Regions from separate parts of the Arthrobacter sp. B3I4 genome, predicted to be linked through region 1. Evidence: riboswitches for the same ligand, from Rfam matches in the RefSeq annotation. Region 1 holds a riboswitch; each other region holds the start of a gene.
The links. A riboswitch is a leader RNA that binds a small molecule or an ion and turns the genes downstream of it on or off. The one in region 1 is predicted to bind S-adenosylmethionine.
Positions count from the first base shown of each region.

Region 1 (4,623 bases):
TCGCAGCCGCTGTGTTGTTCTACCGTTTCGTGGAGCGCCCGGCGCAGCGGCTGTCCGTCGCCGCCGGACGGGCTGTCGAGCGTAGGGTCGGTGCTCGTGCGGAGCGCTCGGCGGGACCGGAGGTTGCCCCCACGACGGGCGCGCCGTCGTCGTCCGTCAATGACACCAGCGACGACGGCGGCCCTTCGCGCGACCACTCTTATGGCACGGGGTCGACCACGCGCGAACACGCTGAGCCCCGCCGGCCCCGGCAGGCGGTCTCCCGTTAGGCGTTCCTTGTCTCACGGAACGCCGCGAAGTGCTGAAGCGGTTTGTCGGGCTGGGACGAAACCTGTGGCGCCGTCGTAGTCCGAAAATCGTCGGTGGTAATTCGCCTCGGAAATCTCCTGTAGGGTTGATCCTGTTGTTGTGTTTATGCAGTTCGTAGTTCAGGCAGTACGCGCGGTCGAAAGTCCGCGTTCTTCTGAAGCAGCGGTTTTGAGCACCCCACACTGGAGGACCCGAAAGTCGGGACTTTTCCTCCACCTTCACGAAGGACAAAAATAATGGCTACTGGTACCGTCAAATGGTTTAACGCTGAAAAGGGCTTCGGCTTCATTTCCCCCGATGACTCCTCGCAGGACGTTTTCGCTCACTACTCCGCGATCGCTTCCTCCGGCTTCCGCTCCCTCGAAGAGAACCAGAAGGTCTCCTTCGAAACCGAGCAGGGCCCCAAGGGTCCCCAGGCCGTCAACATCCAGTCCCTCTAATTCTTTAGAGCTTCTGGACCGTTAGGTTTAGAGCAGGGCCCGTCTTCGGACGGGCCCTGCTTTTGTTTAACCCGGGTGTGCTTTCTGGGTCAGCGGCGCAACGCGCTCAGCCCGGCTACTTTGCGCTGGCGGCCTTGGGACCGGCACCAATGGACCAGACGCGCGGCGGAGTGGTGCCGTTCACGGCGTAGTCGCCCACGATCCGGGCCTTGAAGACCCAAGGGTTGTGGCTCGCGGCTGTGCGGGCGTTGCGCCAGTGCCGGTCCAAGTTCTTCTTGGTGCTGGTGCCGGAAGCGGCGAGGGCGTCGAAGATGTCCGAGGTGGCCCGGGTGGCGAGTTCCGTCAGAATGATCTGAGCCTGGGCGGTTTCCAGTTCGGCCAGGTCGTTGAGGCGCTCTTCCTCTTCCAGGTCGCCCAGGAACGCGCCGTCGTACGCTCCCTGCAGCGCCCGGGCGGCTCGCTCCAAGGTGGCTTCAGCCGCGTAGGCCTTGGCCGAGACCTGGCCCACCACCTGCAGGATCTGCGAGTCGGCAGCGAAAGAGTCGGCGTTGCCATGGGAGAAAATCCGGGTCCGGTTGCGGACCTCGACGGCGATCTCCCGCTCGGCGGCCTTGATGCTTCCGGCCAGCACGGCCAAGAGCACGGCCTGGTAGAACGCCGTCTGGTACTTGAAGCGGGTGTCGAAATCGATGACGTTCCCGGCCTCAACAGCGGCGTCCGTGAACGTGCTGGTGCCCGATCCGGTTGTGCGCTGCCCGAAGCCGTCCCAGTCGTCCGAGTGTGTGACGCCCGGCTGGTGGGCATTGACGACGGCGATCACCTTGACATTGTTGTCGGTGCGCTGGGCGAACGTGTCGATCCAGTCCGCGAAGATGCTGCCCGTGGAGTAGTACTTCGTGCCGCTGATCCGGAATCCGCCGGTGCTGCTGCCGGGATCGGGGCTGACCTTGGTGATCACGTCGCCGATCTTGACGGTGCCCACCTCGGTCCACGAGTTGCCCGCGATCTCGCCTTTGACGAAGCGTTCCAGCCACACGGCACGCTGGGCTCCGGTGGAGACCAGCCGGTCCTCGACGAAGGCGAAGTGCCCCCGCAGGGCCTGCGGGATGTTGGAATCGGCGGCCGCGAGTTCGGTGAGCAGGCGGAAGAGCTGCGGCAGGGACGCTCCGAACCCGCCGTCGGCCACGGGAACGCGGAGGGCGCCGAAGCCTGCCGCGGTGAGTTCCTTGATTTCGGCAAACGGCAGCTGGTGGTCCTGCTCGCGGGCGCTGGCCCCTTCGGCGATGCGGGCGAAGATGGGACGGAACAGGTTGGCGAGGGTCTGGTAGTCGGCTTCGGGGACGGCGGTGGTCACTGATGACATGGAGTTGCCTTTCGTTGGTGCTGGAGGGTGTTGGAGGGTGTTGGGTGGAGCCGTGGCTACGCTGGAACGGGTTCGATGGCGGCTGGGGCGGTCTCGGCGTCCGCGGCGGTCCGCGAACCGGCGGACCGGCTGAGGACCAGGGCCGCAGTGAACGCGGCGGCGATGACGACGGCGGCGGCCACCGCCGGGAGCCACCCGGCCGGCCACGCGCCGGAAAGCCCCAGCAGGGCCGGTACCGTCGTCGTGAGTTGGCCGGTAAGCAGGACCGCCCAGCCGGTGAACGCCGAGAGCGAGGACCTTCCGCCGGCCAGGATCAGGAAGAACAGGAACCACAGGACCGCCCAGCTCAGCCAGAGCACCGACAAGAAGGGATCTGTGCCGAAGTTGGCAGCGGAGTAAAAGACGGCCAGCACGGCAACCAGGGCGCAGAACCAGCCCACCCCGGCCGACTCCAGGCTGAGCACGGCGTTCAGCCCGACGTAGAGGTAGGTGATGCCGAAAAGCACGATGCCAGCAGCTCCCAGCAGGAGGCCGCCGTCGCCGCCGGCGGCAGCAGCGAGGAACACGGCCAGCAGCAGCTGCAACAGGCCGATGACGATGTTGAAGACGCCGCTGTCCCGGGCCGGGATACGGCCCAGAAGGCCCAGGCCGTTGATCAGGAGAGCGGCTCCGGAAAGGATCAGGCAGATATATGACATGGAAAATTCCGTCCACGAGGACGCCCCGCTTAGGCGGGGCTCGATACTTGCCGCAGCGCTTGTGCGTGCGGCCGGATCTTCACCTGGGGCACCCCGCCACGAAGAGGGTTGCCGTCCAACAAGCCAGGGCTCAATGTTGGAACTCTTGATCTGTACCTAGGACACTAGGGGCGCCGAGCGTCGGACGACAAGGAAATTGACGCCGTATGAAGCCGGGCCGTCAATCGGCCGCCGGAAGCACGCCCAGAGTCCAGCTGTAGTCTTCGGCGTGGGAGTCCGGGCGTCAGCCCCGCCGCACCTCGGTGGACCCGTGTTCCACCGGGAGCGCCGGGGCGACGGAATTCCGCGTTGAGAGTTGCCGCTTGATCTGCTCAAGCTCCACCTGCAACTGGTCAACCGTGGCCCGGTATTTGTCGAACGCGGCCGCCCGGCGCCTGGCCATGGCGAAATTGATGCCGGCGGCGAGCACGGCCAGCGGGAATGACACCAGCAGGGCCCACCCGGACACGGTAAGGAAGTCCAGGGCTATGGGAAGCGCGTGCTGGAACGCGAAGAAGTCGTTCACTCCGCCGACCACCCCGCTCAGAGCCGAATCCAGGGGACCCAGGTACTTCCCGACGATTGGCGTCCCGGCAAGCGACGGTGTGCTCAGCGGCGGTTGAGCCCCCACAGACCAGCGCGGGTCAGTGAAATGGTTCAGGACGTAAATGCCGGCAGCGGTGTTGATCGCGGCGAAGAGCAGGACGGAACCCAGCGCAGTCCAGTGAAGCCGCCGCGGACGCCAGAGGCCGGCTGCAACCGCGAAGACGGCGGCTGCCACCCAGGCAAAGAGGCGCAGTTGGTCGCGGCTCATGCCGCTGAGTAGGTCCAAGGAAATTCCCGCCTCTTACACTTGAAGTCGATGCCCGTTCAGGTCCGGAGCGAGCCTATCGCAGCAGGGATGTCGCGGCAGCGCCGTCGTCGTCCTCACCAGCTTGCCCGAAGATGTCGATGGCCCCTCCCGGATAATCGGAAGGGGCCACTGGGTGCACGAACGCTGGCGCGTTACGGCGTCGGCATGCCGCCGTTGACGTTCAGCGTCTCGCCAATTACGTAGCTGGACTCGGACGACGCGAGGAACACGTACGCCGGGGCGAGTTCGGCCGGCTGCCCGGCGCGGCCCAGCGGGGTTTCCTTGCCGAACTCCGGCAGGTCCTCGGTGGGCTGGCCGCCGCTGGGCTGCAGCGGGGTCCAGATCGGGCCGGGGGCCACTGCGTTGACGCGGATGCCCTTGGGGGCCAACTGCTGGGCCAGACCCTTGGTGAAGTTGTTGATCGCGCCCTTGGTGGAGGCGTAATCCACCAGCGTCTCCGACGGGCTGTACGCCTGGATGGAGGTGGTGTTGATGATCGCGGACCCGGCCGGCAGGTGCGGCAGGGCTTCCTTGGTCAGCCAAAACATCGCGTAGACGTTGGTCTTGTACGTGTGGTCGAACTGGACGTCCTCAATGTCGGCGAGGGCCTTCTGCGCGACCTGTTTGCCGGCATTGTTGACCAAGATGTCGAGGCCGCCGAGTTCGCGCACCGCGGTCTCCACGAGCTCACGGCACATGGCCGAATCCTTGAGATCGCCGGGGACCTTGACGGCTTTGCGGCCCGCCTTCTCGATCAGGTTGGCGATCCGGGTGGCATCCTCTTCCTCCTCCGGCAGGTAGGACATCACGACGTCGGCACCCTCCCGGGCGAACGCGATCGCCGTTGCGGCGCCGATCCCGGAGTCCGCGCCGGTGATAAGCGCCTTGCGGCCCTCGAGCCGGCCGGTGCCGCGGTAGCTG
Region 1 covers NZ_JAUSYK010000001.1:3,512,331-3,516,953, reverse strand. Annotated here, with positions in the region: gene QFZ61_RS16485 (acyltransferase) at 1-269, shown strand, start outside; gene QFZ61_RS16480 (cold-shock protein) at 546-749, shown strand; gene QFZ61_RS16475 (acyl-CoA dehydrogenase family protein) at 865-2,112, opposite strand; gene QFZ61_RS16470 (AmiS/UreI family transporter) at 2,169-2,810, opposite strand; SAM riboswitch class IV at 2,849-2,961, opposite strand; gene QFZ61_RS16465 (hypothetical protein) at 3,094-3,663, opposite strand; gene QFZ61_RS16460 (SDR family oxidoreductase) at 3,855-4,623, opposite strand, start outside.

Region 2 (4,623 bases), 280 kb from region 1:
CAATGTCGAACGCCTGGTCCTTCGAAACCCGCCAGATTCACGCCGGGCAACAGCCCGATTCCGCCACGGGCGCCCGGTCGCTGCCGATCTACCAGACGACGTCGTTCGTCTTCCCCAGCGCCGAAAGCGCCGCCAACCGCTTCGCCCTCGCCGAGCTGGCACCTATTTACACCCGGATCGGCAACCCCACCCAGGACGCGGTGGAACAGCGGATCGCAAGCCTCGAAGGCGGGGTCGGTGCGCTCCTGCTCAGCTCCGGCCAGGCCGCGGCAACTTTCGCCGTCCTCAACGTCGCCGAAGCCGGCGACCACGTCGTCGCCAGCCCCAGCCTCTACGGCGGCACCTACAACCTGCTGGGCCACACGCTGAAGAAGCTCGGCATTGCCGTGACCTTCGTGGCGGACCCGGACAACCTCGAGCAATGGCGCGACGCGGTGCGCCCGAACACAAAGCTGTTCTTCGGCGAGGTCGTCTCCAACCCGCGCCAGGACGTGCTGGACATCGAAGGCATCGCCGACGTCGCGCACCGGGCCGGGGTGCCGCTGGTCGTGGACAACACCCTCTCCACCCCCTACCTGATCCGGCCGCTCGAGTGGGGCGCGGACGTCGTGGTCCACTCCGCCACCAAATACCTGGGCGGCCACGGCACCGCGATCGCCGGCGTGATCGTGGACTCCGGCAACTTCGACTTCGGCAAGGACCCGGAACGCTTCCCGGGCTTCAACACCCCGGACCCCACCTACAATGGCCTGGTCTACGCCCGGGACCTGGGAGCGGACGGCGCGCTGGGCGCCAACCTGTCCTTCATTCTGAAGGCACGGGTCCAGCTGCTGCGCGACCTCGGTTCCGCCGTCTCACCGTTCAATGCCTTCCTCATCGCGCAGGGCATTGAGACCCTCAGCCTGCGGATGGAACGGCACGTCGCCAACGCCGTGGCGGTAGCCACGTGGTTGGAGGCAAGGAACGACGTCGAATCGGTTGCCTACGCCGGTCTGCCCTCCAGCCCGTGGTACGAGCGGGGCCGCAAGTACGGACCCAAGGGCACCGGCGCCGTCGTGTCGTTCATCGTGGCCGGGGGAGCGGAAGCCGGAAAGCGCTTCGTTGACGCGCTCGAACTGCATTCCCACGTGGCGAACATCGGCGACGTGCGTTCCCTGGTCATCCACCCGGCGTCGACCACCCACAGCCAGCTCTCACCCGAACAGCAGGCGGTGGCCGGCGTCCACCCCGGCCTGGTGCGGCTGTCGGTGGGTCTTGAGCACATCGACGACATCATCGCGGACCTCGACGCCGGCTTCCGGGCCGCCAAGGACGTCTGAGGTCACACAACCGTCACAATCTTCGCGCTTGCGCCGCCGTGTTTCGTAGAATCGACCCAGGTCATGAGTGCCAGTGACAGCCCCGGCTTGCTGGCCGGCAACCCTCCTTTTGCGGCGGGGTGCCCCGGGTGAAGACCTGGCCTGCCGGTCAGCTGACGGCGGGCAAGCGCGAAGTTAGGTCCTCACATGACGATTGCCGTCACCCGCACCGGTGTTCCCGGAACCAAGCTTTCCCCCGTCCCTGACGGCGCTGTTCCCGATGGGACCGTGCAGTACCTGCAGGTCGGTTCCCTGGCGCTCGAATCCGGGGCCACGCTGCCGGAAGTCACGCTCGCCTACGAAACCTGGGGGAGCCTCAACGCGGACGCCTCCAACGCCGTGCTGATCGAACACGCCCTGACCGGGGACACCCACGTCACCAGAGGCGCGGGCCAGGAACCGGGCTGGTGGGAACAATTGGCAGGACCCGGCGCCCCGGTCGACACGGACAAGTACTTTGTCGTGTCTGTCAACATCCTGGGCGGCTGCTACGGCTCCACCGGGCCCTCCACACCTGCCCCCGACGGCCGGCCGTGGGGATCGCGCTTCCCGCTGGTGACGCTCCGCGACAGCACTGCAGCCGAAGCCCGGCTTGCCGACGCCCTGGGCATTGACCGCTGGTACGCGGTACTGGGTGGGTCTCTCGGCGGGGCCCGGGCCTTGGAGTGGGCCGTCAGCTACCCGGAGCGGGTGCAGCGCTGCGCGGTCATCTCGGTGGGCGCCAGCAGCACCGCCGAACAGATTGCCTTTGCCCAGGCCCAGACCCTGGCCATCCGCCAGGACCCCCACTTCAACGGCGGTGACTACTACGGCGGCCCCGAGCCGCACGCCGGACTGGCCCTGGCCCGCCGGATCGCCCACATCACCTACCGTTCCGCCGCTGAGCTGGACGAACGCTTCGGCCGCAGTGCACAGGAGGCCGAGGCCCCGCTGGCGGCAGGCTCCCTGGCAGGCCGCGGCCGCTACCAGGTGGAGAGCTACCTGGACCACCAGGGCAACAAGCTGGTCCGCCGCTTCGACGCCAACAGCTACATCGCCATTACCGAAGCGCTCATGAGCCACGACGTCGCGCGCGGCCGCGGCACCCTGCCGCAGGCGCTCGCTGCCACCGCCGCGGAGTTCTTCGTCGCCGCGGTGAACTCGGACCGGCTGTACTTCCCTGCACAGTCCCGCGCGCTCGCCGAGGCCCTTCCCGGCGAGGTCCCCGTCCACGTCATTGAGGCACCGATCGGCCACGACGGCTTCCTGACCGAGATCGGCCAGCTCAGCGACCAACTTCGGGGCAGCTTCTTTCGCTGAGGCGCGGAGCATCGTGTGCGTTTTTGCAGACCCCCTCTGCACTATTTGTCGTTGAGCCTGCCCGAAGAACAGTCCATACTCGTGGAGAATGACGCCGTGTGTTACAACTCACACGCGTTGTCTACCCAATGGTCCACGGGGTGTCGAAGGCGACACCGAAGGAGTCTTTATGAGCACGGAAAACGCCGCCGCCAGGCGGGAAGAGCCGGACGTCAAGTCGTCCGGCCTTAAGAAAGTAGTCGCGGCCTCCATGGCCGGCACCGTCGTCGAGTGGTACGAATTCTTCCTCTACGCGTCCGCCGCCACCCTGGTCTTTGGCAAGATGTTCTTCCCCAACTCCGGCACCGAGCTGGACGGCATCATCGCAGCCTTCCTGACCTACGCCGTCGGCTTCGTCGCCCGTCCCATCGGTGGCATCGTCTTCGGACACTTTGGTGACAAGTTCGGCCGCAAGCAGCTGCTGCAGCTCAGCATCATCCTCGTCGGTGTCTCCACGTTCCTGATGGGCTGCCTGCCCAGCTTCCAGCAGATCGGCTACTGGGCGCCGGCGCTGCTCGTCTTCCTGCGTTTCGCCCAGGGCTTCGCAGTCGGCGGTGAGTGGGGCGGCGCCGTCCTGCTCGTTGCCGAGCACAGCCCCAGCAAGTCCCGCGGCTTCTGGGCCAGCTGGCCGCAGTCGGCGGTCCCGATGGGCAACCTGCTCGCCACCGCCGTGCTGTTCATCCTGTCCTCGGTGCTGTCCTCCGCCGACTTCCTGGGCTGGGGCTGGCGCATCGCGTTCTGGCTCTCCGCCGTGATCGTGGTCATTGGTTACTACATCCGCACCAAGGTCCAGGACGCCCCGATCTTCCTCGAGGCCCAGAAGGAAGTTGTCGTCGAGAACAAGGGCTACGGTGTGGCCGAGGTCTTCCGTCGCTACCCCCGTGGCGTGTTCACCGCCATGGGCCTGCGCTTCGCCGAAAACGTCCTGTACTACCTCGTGGTCACCTTCTCGATCACGTACCTCAAGGTGATCGTCCAGGCGGACACCTCGCGCATCCTGCTCCTGTTGCTGGTGGCGCACTTCATCCACTTCGCCGTCGTACCCATGGTGGGCCGGCTCTCGGACCGCCTTGGGCGCAAGCCGGTGTACATGGCCGGAGCCGTCCTTGGCGCCACCTGGGGCTTCTTCGCCTTCCCGATGATGGACACCAAGAACGACCTCATCATCCTCCTCGCGATCACCATTGGCCTGCTGTTCCACGCCCTGATGTACGCCGGGCAGCCGGCGATCATGGCGGAGATGTTCCCGACCCGGATGCGCTACTCCGGCGTGTCCCTGGGCTACCAGGTCACCTCGATCGTCGCCGGATCACTTGCTCCGATCATCGCCAGTTCGCTGCTGGGCCAGTACAAGTCCTCCGTTCCGGTGGCCATCTACCTGCTCGGTGCCTGCCTGGTGACGATGGTGGCGGTGTTCTTCCTCAAGGAAACCCGGGGCATTTCACTGCACGACGTCGACGCCGCCGACGCGCAGGGTACCGCCGACCTGATCGCTGCCGGCAAGAAATAACCGGCAGGCTTAGCTCCCGCCGGCATCATTGCTGCCCGTGTCCGCATTCTGCGGACACGGGCAGTTGGCGTTAATGTTCTGCGGTACTGCAGCCGATGGTTGTCGGCTTCATCCCAGCCTGTATTTAAAGCCCCGGTGCGATCCAACGAATCCCAGCCGCTCATAGAAGCGGTGGGCGTCCTGACGTGCCTCGTCCGATGTGAGCTGGACCAGCGACGCCTCAACGGCCGGGGCTGCACTTCCGGTAACCCACCGCATCATCGCTGATCCGATGCCACTTGCCCTGTGGTCGCTGCGGACCCGCACGGCTTCGACCAGCAGCCGAGTGGAACCGCGCCGGGCCATACCAGGGATGCGGGTGAGCTGCATGGTGGCGAGGGGCTCGTCTGCCTCGTTCACGACCACGAGCAGGTCGTT
Region 2 covers NZ_JAUSYK010000001.1:3,232,635-3,237,257, reverse strand. Annotated here, with positions in the region: gene QFZ61_RS15345 (bifunctional o-acetylhomoserine/o-acetylserine sulfhydrylase) at 3-1,319, shown strand; SAM riboswitch class IV at 1,379-1,494, shown strand; gene QFZ61_RS15340 (homoserine O-acetyltransferase) at 1,506-2,657, shown strand; gene QFZ61_RS15335 (MFS transporter) at 2,827-4,206, shown strand; gene QFZ61_RS15330 (GNAT family N-acetyltransferase) at 4,315-4,623, opposite strand, start outside.
Region 2: another riboswitch for S-adenosylmethionine. It lies ahead of QFZ61_RS15340 (homoserine O-acetyltransferase); the one in region 1 lies ahead of QFZ61_RS16470 (AmiS/UreI family transporter).

Region 3 (4,623 bases), 1.6 Mb from region 1:
ACTGCCGACGGCCTCATCATCCGGCCAGCCAAACTGCACGCCGGTGTGGTGCGCAGCTACGCCGACCACCGGATGGCCACCGCCGGGGCCATCCTTGGCCTGGCCGTCCCCGGCGTCGAAGTCGAAGACATCGGCACTACGGCCAAGACCATGCCCGAGTTCCCGCGCATGTGGGCGGCGATGCTCGGCCAAGGCAGCACTTCACAGAAGGATGTTGCCGGTGGCCCGCAGCACTGACTCCTGGGACGAGTCCGACGTCCGGATCCGTCCCAACAAGAAGGGCTCCCGCCCCCGCACCAAGGACCGGCCCGCGCACGACGACGCCGTAACCGGGCGGATCGTCACGGTGGACCGTGGCCGGTACACTGCCGTCGTGGGCGAGGGCACCGGCACGGAGCGGACCGTGATCGCGGCACGGGCCCGCGAACTGCGCCGCAACCCCGTGGTCGCCGGGGACTTTGTCTCCCTCGTCGGCGACGTGACCGGCGAGGCCGACACGCTGGCCCGGCTGGTCAAAATCCAGGACCGGCGGACCCTGCTGCGGCGCAGCGCGGATGACACGGACCCGATTGAGCGCGCCGTCGTGGCTAACGCCGACCAGCTCGTCGTCGTCGTGGCGGCCGCCAACCCCGAACCGCGCACGGGCTTCATCGACCGCGCCCTGGTGGCCGCGTACGATGCCGGCATCGAACCGCTGCTGCTGGTCACCAAGGCCGACGTGAAGGATCCTGCCGAACTGCTCGCCAACTACCAGCACCTTGATTTCCCGGTCATCATTTCGAAGACCGCGGACTCCGCCGCGTCCGGCATCGATGCCCGCTCCGACGACGGGCTCTCCGCCCGGCTGGACAAGGCCGCGGTCTCGCAGCTGAGGGCCCACCTCGACGGAAAGGTCACCGTCATGCTGGGCCACTCCGGCGTCGGCAAGTCCACTATGGTGAATGCCCTCACCGGAGCCGAGCGGGCCACCGGCGGCGTCAACGCGGTCACCGGCCGGGGCCGCCACACCTCCTCGTCGGCGCTGGCCCTGAAGGTCAACGCGGCGCCGCCCGGAAGCTGGATCATCGACACCCCCGGCATCCGTTCCTTCGGGCTGGCCCACGTGGACCCGGACCGGATCCTGCGCTCCTTCCCAGACCTGGCGCCCGGCACCGAAGACTGCGAGCGTGGCTGCAAGCACGACGCATCCGCCGTCAACTGCGGAGTCGACGCGTGGGTCTCGGCCGGCCACGCAGGCCCCTCCGGCCCCGCCCGGCTCGCGTCGCTGCGGCGTCTGCTCGGAACCGATCCGCGGATGGAAGCGCCGGAAACGAAGGAACTCGGCAGCGTCTCCTGAGAGCCTCTCCCCGCCCGCAGCGACGTGGCCTCCCCGTCCGCAAGGCGTTTTGACGGTAGTTTGGACCCATGAGTCAACCCGCTTCAAGCTACAACGATGACCTGCGCCTTGCCCACGTATTGGCGGACTCGGTCGATTCCCAGACCATGAACCGCTTCAAGGCGCTCGACCTTCGGATCGAAACGAAGCCTGACCTGACCCCTGTCACCGACGCAGACAAGGCCGCCGAAGAAGCCATCCGCGGCCAACTGTCCCGATCCCGTCCCCGCGACGCTGTCCTGGGCGAGGAGTTCGGCAGTTCCGGCCACGGCTCGCGCCGCTGGATCATCGACCCCATCGACGGGACCAAGAACTTCGTCCGTGGCGTCCCGGTCTGGGCCACGTTGATCGCGCTTGTCGACGAAGGCGAGCCCGTCGTCGGCGTCGTCAGCGCCCCGGCCCTGGGCAAACGCTGGTGGGCGGCCAAAGGCGCCGGCGCCTACATGGGCCGCTCCCTGGCCGCCGCGACACGGCTGAAGGTTTCCAACGTGTCCGAACTGTCGGACGCCTCGCTGTCCTATTCAAGCCTGGGCGGCTGGAAGCAGCGCGGCAACCTCGACGAGTTCCTCGGGCTCACCGAAGAAGTCTGGCGTACCCGCGCCTACGGTGACTTCTGGTCCTACTGCCTGGTGGCCGAAGGCGCCGTCGACATTGCCTGCGAGCCGGAACTGAACCTGTACGACATGGCTGCCCTGGTCCCGATCGTCACCGAGGCCGGCGGCCGTTTCACCTCGCTCGAGGGCGAGGACGGGCCTTTCGGCGGCAACGCGCTGGCCACCAACTCCATCCTGCACTCCGAAGTCCTCAAGCGGCTCAACCCGGGCCTCGACGACCTCCTCTAGGCGCTCTCACGCCGGGCGGCGTAACACAACGCTTGATATTGCGGTTCGCCTTTCGGTGCGTCCGGAGGTGTCCTAGGCTCGAAACAGGTCACGAGTGCCAGCGCTAAACCCCGGTTTGCTGGCCGGCAACCCTCCATTCGCGGCGGGGTGCCCCGGGTGACGACCTGGCCGGTCCGGAGCGGACCGGCAAGCGCGGATCCCTTGGAACGGGGTCCTTTTCGAGCGAGGTCCCATGACGACTACCACTTTTCCTCCCCGTCCCGCCGTTGCCGGCCGCCGGCCGCTGTCCGCGGTGTCCGGCGCGGACATCCTGGCCCCGCTGATCCAGGGCGGCCAGGTCCGTTACGCGCATCTGGATTACGCCGCGTCAGCTCCCGCGCTGTCCGTGGTGTCCGCCTACGTGAATGAGATCCTGCCGTACTACGCCAGCGTGCACCGCGGCGCCGGGTACGCCTCCCAAGTGAGCACCTCGGTGTACGAGAACGCCCGGAGCATCGTCCGCGGGTTCGTCGGCGGACGCCCTGATGACGCAGTGATCTTCACCCGGAATACCACCGACGCACTGAACCTGCTGGCCGGCTGCCTTCCTGCCGGCGGGGGACAGCCCACCGGTGAGGTGCTGTATCTGGACATCGAACACCACGCCAACCTGCTGCCGTGGCAGAACGTGCCGCACCGGGGCGTGGTCGCGGCACCGACGCTGGCCGGAACGCTGGCGCGGCTCCAGGCGGAGCTGGCGTCCGGCGGCGTAAGCCTGCTGGCCGTCACCGGCGCGTCCAACGTCACCGGCGAGGTGCTGCCGGTCCGCGAGCTGGCGGTCCTGGCGCACGCATACGGCGCCCGGATTGCCGTCGACGCCGCCCAACTGGCCCCGCACCGGCGCATCAATATCGCCGCCGACGGGGTGGACTATCTCGCCTTCTCCGGCCACAAGCTCTACGCCCCGTTCGGCGCGGGAGTGCTGGTGGGCCGGCCCGACTGGCTCGACGCCGGCACCCCGCACCTCGCCGGCGGCGGCGCCGTCCGGGACGCCCGGCTTGAGACCGTCAACTGGACCACGGGGCCCGCCCGCCATGAAGGAGGATCGCCGAACGTCCTCGGCGCCGCCGCGCTGGCCCGCGCTACGCAGGTGATCGCAGCCCTCGACGAGCAGCAATGGCACGACCACGAGGATGCCATCCGATCCTTCCTCGTCGAGGGGCTGCAACAGATCGACGGCGTCAAGGTGCACACCATTTTCGAGGACTCCGCCCTCCCGGGCGGCCCCGGGAGCATCGGCGTCGTGAATTTCTCGGTAGCCGGGTATGACGCGGGCCTGGTAGCCGCCTATCTGTCCGCCGAGCACGGCGTCGGCCTGCGCGACGGCCGCTTCTGCGCGCACCCGCTGCTGAAGCGGCTGGGCCTGCCGGCGGGTTCGCTGCGGGCCAGTTTCGGCCTGGGCTCCCGGCTGGGGGACGCCGAGCGGCTGCTCGCCGGGCTCGAGGAGCTGCGGCGGAACGGCCTGGGCTCGGACTATGTCGTGGCTGCCGGCCGCTGGGTGCCTGCCAACGACACCCGCAGCTACCCGCACTGGGCCCCCAACACACCGGGCACCGCCGGGGCTGCACCCTGCATTCTGGACTGACGCCGCTGCCCCGCCGCGTGCGGTAAATTCGAAGGTATCAACCAGAGCTGCCGAAGGAGAGCGCACGTGGCAGGCGGCGGCCCGAAACTACATCATTCCCGCCGGCAGGAGCTCGGCCAGAGCTTCCAGGACGGCGGCGAGCACTACGACCGGGTGCGGCCCGGCTACCCGGACGACGCGGCGGACTGGCTGATCCCGGACGGGGCGCGCGACGCCGCCGATCTCGGGGCCGGCACCGGCAAGTTCACAGCCCTTCTGGTCGGGCGGGGGCTCCGCACCGTGGCCGTTGACCCGTCATCGGACATGCTGGCGCAGCTGCGCCGCTCACTTCCGGGAGTACCCGCCCTCGTCGGGACCGCCGAGCACACGGGCCTGCCGGCGGACGCGTTCGATCTGGTCACCGTCGCGCAGGCCTGGCACTGGTGCGATCCGGTGCTGGCCAGCACCGAGGCCGCGCGGCTTTTGCGCCCGCACGGCGTGCTCGGGCTCGTCTGGAACCAGCTCGACACCGCCGTCCCCTGGGTCCACCGGCTGTCCCGGATCATGCATGCCGGCGATGTCCACAAGCCCTCCTTCAAGCCGGCCCTGGGTGCCGAATTCACCGCGCTGCAAAGTCACCTCACCCGCTGGGAAGACCCCGTCGGGGTGCAGGACATTCTCGAACTGGCCAAGTCTCGCAGCTACTACCTGCGCGCCGGCGAAGCGACCCGTGCCAAGGTGCTCAGCAACCTTCGCTGGTACCTCCACGACCACCTCGGGCACACAGACGGCGAGGTGCTGCC
Region 3 covers NZ_JAUSYK010000001.1:1,907,819-1,912,441, reverse strand. Annotated here, with positions in the region: gene aroA (3-phosphoshikimate 1-carboxyvinyltransferase) at 1-237, shown strand, start outside; gene QFZ61_RS08995 (ribosome small subunit-dependent GTPase A) at 221-1,336, shown strand; gene hisN (histidinol-phosphatase) at 1,405-2,217, shown strand; SAM riboswitch class IV at 2,304-2,416, shown strand; gene QFZ61_RS08985 (aminotransferase class V-fold PLP-dependent enzyme) at 2,450-3,841, shown strand; gene QFZ61_RS08980 (class I SAM-dependent methyltransferase) at 3,908-4,623, shown strand, end outside.
Region 3: another riboswitch for S-adenosylmethionine. It lies ahead of QFZ61_RS08985 (aminotransferase class V-fold PLP-dependent enzyme); the one in region 1 lies ahead of QFZ61_RS16470 (AmiS/UreI family transporter).

Region 4 (4,623 bases), 3.1 Mb from region 1:
CGCCCGGGCGATGGCCACCCGCTGTTTCTGGCCGCCGGAGAGTTTCGCAGGATAACTTGCCGCCTTGTCGGCCAGGTCCACAATATCCAGGGTCTCGGCGGCCCGGCGGCGGCGTTCCGCCTTCCCGACGCCGGCGAATTTGAGGGACAGTTCGACGTTTTCCTGGGCCGTCAGGTTGTTGAGCAGGTTGAAGTGTTGAAAGATCATTCCGATGCCGTGCCGGCTGTTCCTCAGTTCCCTGTCGGAGAGGGACATCAGGTCCACCCCGTCCACGAGGACGCGTCCCGACGTCGGGCGTTCAAGCAGGTTGATGTTGCGCAGCAGCGTGGACTTGCCGGCGCCGGAGAATCCGATGATGCCCTGGATACTGCCCCGCTTGATCCGCAGGCTGACATCATCGACGGCGGTAAAGGTGGTTCCGGCCGACGTGAAAGAGGTGGTGACATTCTGGACTTGAATCACAGGTCCCCACCTGCTGTCCGGGCTGGTGTTGGGTTGATGCGTGGGTTCATGATTTCCTCCGGGGTTCACCCAAGGAAGGCCCTGTGGTCCGGCACCAGGGCAGCGCCAAGCTCGGGCTGTTGGTGCCTAGAACACGTGGTTCTCCATCGGTCCTGGCGGTAGCACCGTCCTCAAAGGAGGGGGTTGCTGCGGCGTCACAGAGCCAGATCTCTCAGCCGCTCGGGATGGTTACACCACGAATCTCGCACACGCCGCGGCGGCTTGCGAAGCGGTGCGTCACACGCCGTAAAGGGCGCGTCATACGCGCCCTCACACGGCAGCCCGGCGCGTGGGACGCGGGCCCGCCGCCAGCTGGCCGGCTGTCAGAGGCCGAGGCGCGGCGCTTCCTGCGCGGGGCACGCGTTCATAATGACGTCCAGGCCGGCTGCCTTCGCCCGGGCCGCGGCAGCTTCGTCGATGACGCCCAGCTGCAGCCAGACGGCCTTCGCGCCGACGGCGATCGCCTGGTCGATGACGTCCCCCACTTTCCGGGAGTTCACGAAGCAGTCCACGACGTCGAGTGGGTGCTTGGACGCCGGAATGTCCGCGAGGCTGGAGTAGCCGGTCTCGCCATGGACGTCATCCCCCGGAAGGTTGACCGGAATGATCTCCATCCCCAGCCGGTCCCGGACTAACAGCGCAACATCGTAGGCGGCCCGCCATTCATTGGTGCTCAGGCCCACTATGGCCCACCTGCCCTTGGTGCGCAGGAGCCGTTCGAGTACTGCGGGATCGTTGACATGGGTCATGCGCCAAGCCTACTTCCCGCCGCCAGCGGCAGCACGGCACGAATGCAGCCGGACGAGGCTGCCGAAGATTCGACTGACGCGGCAGACCAGCCAAACGCGTGTCCGAATATTACGCGGCTCATTTGGCCTAATTCGTCCTTTCGGTTTTAGTAGGTAGTGACCATCCCGAGCGGCCGAGAGACCTGGATCGATGAAGCCGCAGCAACCCCCTCCCTTGAGGACGGTGCTACTGCCAGGACCGATGGAGTAACTCTATGACTGCTGTCCTGTACCCGACCTCCCCCGCGGCACCCGCAGACGTCCCTGTCGGCTGGCCCAGTTCCCCGGCACTGCCCGTGTCCTTCCGCTCCCTGCGGCGCACCTTTGGGTCCGGACCCGCGGCGCACACCGTCCTGCGGGACATCAGCTTTGACGTCCGCGCCGGTGAAGTCCTCGCCATCCTCGGCCCATCCGGCTGCGGGAAGTCCACCTTGCTGCGGGCCGCTGCGGGCCTGGACGCCCCGAGCTCCGGCAGTGTCGAGATTGGCGGCGTCCCGGTGCAGGGCGTCGATTCCCGCTGCGCCTTCGCGTTCCAGGAGCCACGCCTGCTGCCGTGGCATACTTTGCAGGCAAATATCGCTATCGGCCTGCCCGCCGCCACCAGCGCCCGGGACGGCAAGGCCAAGGTGGCCCGGCTCCTTGAACTCGTGGGACTTCACGACTTCGCCAAGCACCGGCCGCGCGAAGTCTCCGGGGGCATGGCCCAGCGCGCCGCTCTGGCCCGCGCACTGGCCCGCAACCCCGGAGTCCTGCTGCTCGATGAGCCGTTCGGCGCCCTCGACGCCCTGACCAGGATCAAGATGCAGGACCTGCTGCTGGAGGTCCACCGGGCCGAGCCGACCACAGTTTTGCTCGTAACCCACGACGTCGACGAGGCACTGCAACTCGCCGACCGCATCATCGTCCTGGGCAGCGATCCCCAGTCCCCCGCCGGAGCCGGCGAATCAGAGGTGCCGTCAACGGACCCGGCAGTTGCTCCGGCGCCCGGCGCTGCAATTGTCCGCACCGTCGTCGTCCCCGGCGAACGCCCCCGCGACCGGGCCTCGGCCGAGCTGGCCCGAATGCGCGCCTCGCTCCTGGCCAGTCTCGGCGTCGACGGTCACTGACCGCCTGCACTGTCCGGGCCCGCCGCCCTTCCGGACCTTCCGGCCGCCCATTCCGGCCCGGCTCCCCTGCTCTTTCCCCGCACCGCTCGCACCCGTTCTCGAAGGAACCCCATGCCTTTCGCACGCAAAACCACCCGCCGTTCACTCCTCACCGCCGCTGCCGTCTCCGCCGCCCTGGCGCTCACCGGCTGCGTCGCCGGTGAAGGCTCAGGCGGCCAGCAGGCGGCCAATGCCGCCGCTGCCGGCAGCGGCACCCTGAACATCGACTTCGCCACCTACAACCCGCTAAGCCTGGTGATCAAGAAGAAGGGCTGGCTCGAAGCCGCCCTCAAGGACCAGGGCGTAAGCGTCAAATGGGTCCAGTCGGCCGGGTCCAACAAGGCCAACGAAGCCCTGCGCTCCGGCGCGGTCGACGTCGGCTCCACCGCCGGCTCGGCCGCCCTCCTGGCCAAGGCCAACGGCTCACCGATCAAGACCATCGACATCTACTCCCAGCCGGAGTGGGCCGCCCTGGTCACCAAGGCCGGCAGCGGCATCAGCACCGTGGCCGATCTCAAGGGGAAGTCCGTGGCGGCCACCAAGGGCACCGACCCGTACTTCTTCCTGCTGCAGTCCCTGTCTGAGGCCGGCCTGTCCGCCAAGGACGTCACCGTGCAGAACCTCCAGCACGCCGACGGCCGCGCAGCACTCGAGAACGGCTCCGTGGATGCCTGGTCCGGCCTCGATCCGATCATGGCCGGGGCGGAGCAAAAGGGCGCCAAGCTGTTCTACCGGAATCTTTCTTTCAACACCTACGGCTTCCTCAACGCCACGGAAGCCTTCCTCAAGGACAAGCCGAAGCAGGCCCAGGCCGTCGTCAACGCGTACGAGAAGGCCCGCGCCTGGGCCGTCGCCAACCCGGACGAGACCGCCCAGATCCTCGCGGATGCGGCCAGCCTGGACCCCGCCGTCGCGAAGACCGTGGTGCTGCAGCGCAGCAACCTCGACGTCGACCCGGCCCCGGGCGAGGCGCAGCGCAAGGTCTTGGCCAAGATCGGCCCGACCTTCGTGGAGACCGGAGACGTCGCGAGCCAGCAGCAGATCGACGACGCCGTCGCGTCCCTGCTCGATGACTCGCTGGTGAAGAAGGCGGACCCGTCCGCCATCAAGGACTCCTGATGACACAGCTCGGAACCCCTGGCCTTGCCAGTAACAGAGTTACGCACGGCCGCGCTGCAACCGCGCCCGCAACCCCGGCAGATGCCGCACGGCCAACCACCGCCCCCGCCTCGGCTGGCGATGGGTCCCCGGCGAACGGATGGTCGCCCAACGGGATCCTGACCAGCGGCTGGGCGCGGCTGCTGCTTGGACTGGTCATTCCGGCAGCGGTGCTGGCCGCCTGGCAGCTCTCCACCGCTGCCGGAATGTTCAGCGCGGTGCAGCTTCCTCCGCCGGCCATGGTGCTGGAGGCAGGCCTTGACCTGCTGCAGCGCGGACAGCTCGGCCAGCACGTCGCCATCTCCACCCAGCGCGTGCTGATCGGCTTCGCCGCCGGGGCGGCGCTGGGCCTGGTGCTCGGTTCGCTGGTGGGCCTGTCCCGGTTCGCCGATGCCCTGCTCGCCCCAACGATCGGCGCGCTCCGGGCGGTACCCTCCCTGGCGTGGGTTCCGTTGCTCATCCTCTGGATGAAAATCGGTGAGGACTCCAAGATCACCTTGATCCTGATCGGCGCGTTCTTCCCGGTCTTCACCACGGTCTCGCTGGCGCTGCGCCACGTGGACCGGAACCTGGTTGAGGCGGCCCGGGCCTTCGGGCTCAAGGGCGTGAGGCTGCTGACGACGGTGCAGCTGCCCGCCGTGGTGCCGGCGGTGTTCTCCGGGCTGCGGCTGGCCCTGGCGCAGGCGTGGCTGTTCCTGGTGGCGGCCGAGCTGATCGCCTCCTCGATGGGCCTCGGTTTCCTGCTCACCGACTCCCAAAACAACGGCCGAACGGACCGGCTCCTGCTGGCCATCGTGCTACTCGCGGTGATCGGCAAGGCCACCGACGCCCTGCTGGGGCTTGCCGAGAAATGGGCGGTGAAACGGTGGGCGTAACGCTGACTGAATCCCCCGTGCGGGTCCCGCTGACCGAGGACGAGCGGATCGCGTTCTGGGAAGCGGCCGCCCTGCGGCTGGACTGGGAAGAAGTACCGGGCGGATCGTCCAGCACCGGCAAGCCCTGGCACACGGCGCACCGGTTCATCCCGGCCG
Region 4 covers NZ_JAUSYK010000001.1:405,503-410,125, forward strand. Annotated here, with positions in the region: gene QFZ61_RS01890 (methionine ABC transporter ATP-binding protein) at 1-462, opposite strand, end outside; SAM riboswitch class I at 603-693, opposite strand; gene QFZ61_RS01895 (CoA-binding protein) at 825-1,250, opposite strand; SAM riboswitch class I at 1,408-1,498, shown strand; gene QFZ61_RS01900 (ABC transporter ATP-binding protein) at 1,505-2,395, shown strand; gene QFZ61_RS01905 (aliphatic sulfonate ABC transporter substrate-binding protein) at 2,507-3,553, shown strand; gene QFZ61_RS01910 (ABC transporter permease) at 3,553-4,467, shown strand; gene acs (acetate--CoA ligase) at 4,443-4,623, shown strand, end outside.
Region 4: another riboswitch for S-adenosylmethionine. It lies ahead of QFZ61_RS01900 (ABC transporter ATP-binding protein); the one in region 1 lies ahead of QFZ61_RS16470 (AmiS/UreI family transporter).